2 regions of the Priestia veravalensis genome follow, and region 2 is predicted to be linked to the other one. Evidence: predicted binding sites of a transcription regulator. Region 2 holds the regulator's gene; the other holds the start of a gene.

Region 1 (3,210 bases), on a different contig from region 2:
TATTACCTTGTTTTTCCCACTCGCGAACATCTCCTACCTCATGCCAGTTTTCGTTGTAGTGTGCCATTTCTTCTTTCGAATAGCTTTCTACATCCGGGAAGCGAAGCTCGTATTCACCGTCGTTTTCAACTGCATCCATAAACTCTTTTGTTAAACAAACAGAAATGTTTGCTCCTGTTAAAAATTCAGAATTATGAACGCTGTACGTTCCACCAGTTTGTAGTTTTTCTTCAGCATCTGCAATAATTTTCTCGCTGAATCCACCAAGACCTGGAATTTGCTTATAATTGATAATTCCTTGGTACATGTCCTTTTCAGATTCCGTAAGCGGCGTAAATTTCAGCTTATCTTGGGCATGTTTTTTAATCATTTCATCATTTGTATTTTCAATTAAGAATCGTAAAATGCGTGGATTTTGCATTTTAGAGATAATAAACTCAACAATATCTGGATGCCAATCCGCTAACATAATCATTTGAGCACCGCGACGAGAACCGCCTTGCTCAACAAGGTGCGTAAGTTTCGCAATATCATCTAACCAAGAGACAGATCCTGATGATTTACCGTTTACACCACGCGCTAGTGTGTTGCGTGGACGCAGGGTTGAACCGTTTGTTCCAACTCCTCCGCCTCGGCTCATGATTTCCATGACTTGCTTACGGTGTTCGGAGATTCCTTCGCGAGAATCTTTTACGTACGGCATTACATAGCAGTTAAAGTATGTAACATCCGTTTCAGCTCCCGCTCCGTACAGAACGCGTCCAGCTGGTACAAAGTTCATTTGAACAAGCTCTTGATAGAATTTTTCAAACCATTCGTTTCGCTTCTCTTCCGTTTGTTCAGCGGAAGCTAACCCAGTAGCGTTACGCTTTGCAATTTGCTCATAGAAGATTTCAAGTGGTTTTTCAATTACGTCTAATGAACGAGTAATAAGTCCACTTTCTGCTTCTTCAGGTGCTAACGCTCCACGAAACTCATCTTCAACCTTTACGACTGCCATCTTTTGGTCAAAATTAATGCTTTCCACATAGCCAAGTCCTCGAGCTGGAAACTTAGGGTCTTCCTTTACGGTTAAAACAACAAAGTCTCCTTTTGATAACGTAAGTTTTTCCGTATCTTTAAACGCATAACGGTCTAACATTACGAGTCGAGATACGCCTTTATGAGTAATTTTCATATCTGGTGTAATTGGGTGTACTTGTGGAAAGCGTTCAATATCTTGATTAAGCTTTTCAATATTCATATTTACTTTTTGATTAACTATAACAGTCATTCTGACAACTCCCTTACCAATCGTGCTCTATTTTACCAATCATTTACCTTATTTTGGAAAAAAGCAAAATTTCAACTATCAATAACTTACCACACGGATTGGACAAATTCAACATGTAGTATTCAACCAAAACCCAAGCACCTACATATAGATAGATGTCAAGAAAAATATTTTTTTTACATTAAAAAAAGTATTTGACTTTTACATCAATTACTTTCTTCAGCTAGATAGAATACTTAGGGGCACAGCTTAAATAGTGTGCTCCTAAGCAATCGTTATCTTCTAAAATTCCATTCAACAGAAGCATATTTCTTTTGTGCTAATTCTTCTACGTAACGCTCTTCTTGTTCTGTTAATTCATAAGGTTCTAAGTCAATATCTAAAGCGCTAGCAAAGCCTTTATAAAATGCTTCCTTCGCTTCTTCCATTTGGATTTTACGGCCTGCAATAGCATTGATTGCAACAGCTTTTGAACGAAACGCACGCTGCATTCGCTCTTTCACACGATCATTTGGATAATTAAATACGCTAAATAATTTATCTTCGTCAATCTCTAATAAAATAGAACCGTGCTGTAAAATTACACCTTTTTGACGCGTTTGTGCACTTCCAGCAATTTTACGCCCTTCTACCACAAGCTCATACCATGAAGGTGCATCAAAACAAACAGATGAACGTGGATTTTTCAAACTATTTTTTTCTTCTTCTGTGCGAGGGATTGCAAAATATGCTTCCAGACCCAGCGAACGAAATCCCTCTAATAACCCTTCTGAAATGACACGATACGCCTCTGTCACCGTCTTAGGCATGTTTGGATAGTCTTCCGATACAATGACGCTGTAAGTAAGCTCCTCGTCGTGCAAAACGCCTCGTCCCCCTGTTGGTCGACGCACAAATCCTAATCCTAATTTATCTACCTGTTCAAAATTGATTTCTTTTTCAGCTTTTTGAAAGTAACCAATTGATAATGTTGGAGGATTCCAGCCGTAAAATCGAATCGTTGGTGGTATTTGACCAGTGCTATGCCACTCTAAAAGCGCTTCATCAAGTGCCATATTGTAATATGGCGAACGTTCTTTTGAATCAATGAATCTCCATTTTTGCTTCATTCTTCTCATCCCTAACTAGTATAGTAGACATTTACATATGTAATAAACTTAATCCGTTTTTTAGTCTACCAAAAGATAAGCAGAAGGAAAAGAAAAGTGAAGCAGTAATTTTTTACTTTTCTTTCGTAAAAACTATCGTGACTTCAAGAAGAATCCCTTTACTTCTAATTTCATTCACTTATATAATAAGACTATGTATTTTGTCGAAGAAAGGAAGAAACAACATGTGGGCACTAATCATTGTACTTGCGGCAATTATTATTTATTCTGTCGTAATGTTTTTTTACCAACGTCGCATTATGAAAACGTTAACGGAAGAAGAATTCCGCAGCGGTTATCGTAAAGCACAGCTAGTTGATATTCGCGAACCAAATGAATTTGAAAACGGACATATTTTAGGAGCAAGAAATATTCCTCTTTCACAGTTCCGTATGCGTATAAAGGAGTTCCGTACTGATCAACCCGTTTATATTTACTGCCAAAGTGGCATGCGAACTGGTCGTGCTGCTCAGCTCTTGCGCAAGCATGGTGTGAAAGAGATTCATGACCTAAAAGGCGGATTCAAAGCTTGGAACGGCAAAATTAAAACAAAAAAATAAACCACAAAAACAGCCCCTTCTTAGATGAAGGGGCTGTTTTTTAACTTTCTTTTTGATAGCGGAGTACAGGCTTTCTTGCTGCAAGCGTTTCATCCAATCGCTTCACAACCGTCGTATGAGGTGCTTCTTGAACGATTTCCGGATTTTCTTCCACTTCTTTTGCAATTTGAATCATTGCATCAATAAACGCATCAAGCGTCTCTTTTGATTCCGTTTCAGTTGGTTCAAT
Region 2 (3,210 bases):
AGAATAAATCGAGTCTAGCTACGGATTGCAAATTTAAATAAAATCACGTGTTGCAAAATGAGTCTAAACAAAGTATACTATGTTTCGTGAACTTCTTGTGTACCTTTCGGTTATGTATCTACTTAAAGGGTTAGGACCTCTCTGGACTAACTTTCCCCCGTGGTAGTTAACATGCTATATGGCGAAAGAATTTCATATTTAACGATTAAAAATTGTTAAAGGGGGAAATATCATTATGGAAACAATGGGTCGTCACGTTATCTCAGAATTATGGGGTTGTGATTTCGATAAGTTGAATGATATGGATTATATTGAAAAAACGTTTGTAGATGCAGCACTAAAAACTGGAGCGGAAGTTCGTGAGGTTGCGTTTCATAAATTTGCACCTCAGGGCGTAAGTGGGGTTGTTATTATTTCAGAATCACATTTAACTATCCACAGCTTTCCAGAGCATGGGTATGCAAGCATCGATGTATACACATGTGGAGACTTAGATCCAACAATTGCTGCTGACTATATTGCAGATGAACTAAATGCTCAAACACGTGAGACAATTGAAGTACCGCGTGGAATGGGTCCTGTACAAGTAAAGCAAACGAAAGCAAGTGTACTTTAATAGTATAAAACAAAGCTAAGAACAATTAGGGACTGCTCTATAAATTGGACTCGCCATTTATAGACAGTCCTTTTTAGATACAAAAATACCGTTTATCCATTATAATAAAGAAAGCAGCTAGGGTATCTTTAGTAGCTATAGCGATTATTTTGATAAAAAGGAGTCTACACAACATGGGGATTATTCAAAAAGTAAAGTCAGTTTTTTCGAATCATTCTGAAACTAGGGACCACCACGAAAATCCAAAGTTACAAACACATTACTACAAATCAACAGCCTCTCAAACATTTACTCAGGTGCAAAATTTATTGAAGAATATGAATGGAGTAGAAATTTTAGCCGCTTATGAAGAGCGTGGAGAGATTAGCTTAAACGTGTCAAAGGGGAGAAAGGCGTTTGTTGTTATTACGATTATTTCATTACGACCTTTTGAAACCGCTATCGATTTTTCGGTTACAACGGAATCAAAAGTAATGCCATTCGATTTTGGTTATAGTAAAGAATTAATCATCTTTTTTTATAAATATTTTGACCAACATCTGATTGCTATTAAGTAAGGGAAATAAAGTGTATTAAACAAATAAAGCTGTGTAGCGCCTTTATCTATTGGAAAACAAATGTTTTAGGAAATAAAATTTCAGAATTCATTCTCCTTCACTTGTATTCAAGCTTTGTTTTCTATAATATGAAAAGAAAGTGAATTTTTATTTTGAATTTCTAACGTACATAAGTGGTTAGTTCGTACAAGCTGCTTAGTTTATACAAATATAAAAGGTTATTTATTGGAGTTGAGAAGATGAAATGTCCTTCCTGTCAGTATAATGGAACGAGAGTGTTAGACTCACGGCCTGTTGAAGAAGGTCGTTCAATTCGCAGACGGCGTGAATGCGAAAGTTGTCACTATCGTTATACAACATTTGAAAAAGTAGAAGAGCCACCTTTAATTGTAGTGAAAAAAGATGGGGCGCGTGAAGAGTTTAGCAAAGAGAAAATTTTACGCGGTTTAATAAAGGCATGTGAGAAAAGGCAAGTTAGCTTAAAACAATTAGAAGATACTGTACATGATATTGAATCTGAACTGCGCAGTCAAGGTGCATCGGAAGTGCAGTCAGACGTTGTTGGGGAAATGGTAATGGAAAGACTAGCTGCTATCGATGAAGTATCGTATGTACGCTTTGCTTCTGTTTATCGTCAATTTAAAGACATTAATGTATTTATTGATGAACTAAAGGAGTTAATTAAGAAGGAAAAATTATAAAAGAGCTATTAAAGAGATTTTTTAGCTCTTTTTTGCTATTTTAGAATTGGGTAGGTAATGATGATGAATGAGCAACATTGGAAAGAAATCATTCCAGTTGACCGTTATGTTGTGAGAACGAGCGGCGTTATTCAAGAATATGATCGAAAAGTGTTAACAACTCTATATCAACCGTTAATTGGAACCGTGTGCTATGGCTTATATATGACGTTATGGAGTGAACTAGAACAAGGACGCTTATGGGGAACAGAAGTAACGCATCATCACCTAATGGCCGTTATGCAAATGAACTTGAAATCCATTTATCAGGAGCGATTAAAGCTTGAAGGTATTGGCTTATTAAAAACCTATATGAAAGAAGAGGACGGGGGAAGAGTTTATATTTATGAGTTAATTCCACCATTAACACCACAGCAGTTTTTTGATGATGGTGTTTTAAACGTCTACTTATACAATCGATTAGGTAAAAATGTATTTCAAAAAATTAGACGATATTTTATGGATCCAGCTGTGGACCACAGTGAGTTTAAAGACGTTACTCGTTCATTTAATGATGTGTATAAGTCAGTACAAACGACAGAGCTCACGTCAAGTTTACAACGAGAGAACCAAGATGTCTTCAAACCAAGTGGAGATCTGGACTATGTGGATAATTCACAAAGAGCTAGTATAACAATTAAGGATGCTGGCTTTGACTTTGATTTATTTTTGACAGGGTTAACTGAGTCTATGATTTCGAAAAAAGCAATTACAGCCAAGGTGAGGTTAGCAATTGAAAAGCTAGCATTTTTATATCAAATTGATGCTCTGCAAATGAAGAATGTGGTCTTGGACGCGTTGAACGAAAATGATCAAGTAGATATTGAGCTGCTTCGAAAAGCTGCTAGAAACCATTATCAGTTTGAAAATGGAGAAGCGCTACCTAACTTAAGTGAACAAATTCAGCCGCCGTTATTGCGAACTATGGAACATAGAGAGCCAACTTCTCAAGAAGAGAAGTTAATTAAGCAGTTAGAAGTGACGTCTCCAAGACAGCTACTGACGGACTTGTCCGGTGGAGCAACGCCTTCTAAAGCAGATTTACAAATGGTTGAAGACGTTATGTTTCATCAAAACCTTTCTCCAGGTGTTGCTAATGTACTCATTTATTATGTCATGCTAAGAACGGATATGAAGTTATCAAAAGCATATGTGGATAAAATTGCAGGACACTGGGCTCGTAAAAAGGTAAAAACAGTGGAAGAAGCGATGGTCATTGCGAAAAATGAGCATAAAGAATACCAAAACTGGGCTGAATCTAAGCAAACGGCGACGAAGAAACAAAGAACGGTTCGTA

The links. The regulator NrdR, encoded in region 2, represses ribonucleotide reductase genes. The targets are predictions, from matches to a motif close to AACACNATATATNGTGTT.
Region 1: the regulator NrdR is predicted to act here: its motif matches at 1,379-1,396, upstream of AS180_RS07660 (vitamin B12-dependent ribonucleotide reductase).

Annotation. Positions count from the first base shown of each region.
Region 1 is NZ_KQ758639.1:17,462-20,671, reverse strand. Features, by position in the region: gene AS180_RS07660 (vitamin B12-dependent ribonucleotide reductase) at 1-1,273, opposite strand, end outside; gene AS180_RS07655 (lipoate--protein ligase family protein) at 1,549-2,382, opposite strand; gene AS180_RS07650 (rhodanese-like domain-containing protein) at 2,607-2,981, shown strand; gene gcvPB (aminomethyl-transferring glycine dehydrogenase subunit GcvPB) at 3,022-3,210, opposite strand, start outside.
Region 2 is NZ_KQ758654.1:28,228-31,437, forward strand. Features, by position in the region: gene speD (adenosylmethionine decarboxylase) at 236-616, shown strand; gene AS180_RS12085 (hypothetical protein) at 790-1,173, shown strand; gene nrdR (transcriptional regulator NrdR) at 1,413-1,874, shown strand; gene AS180_RS12095 (replication initiation and membrane attachment family protein) at 1,938-3,210, shown strand, end outside.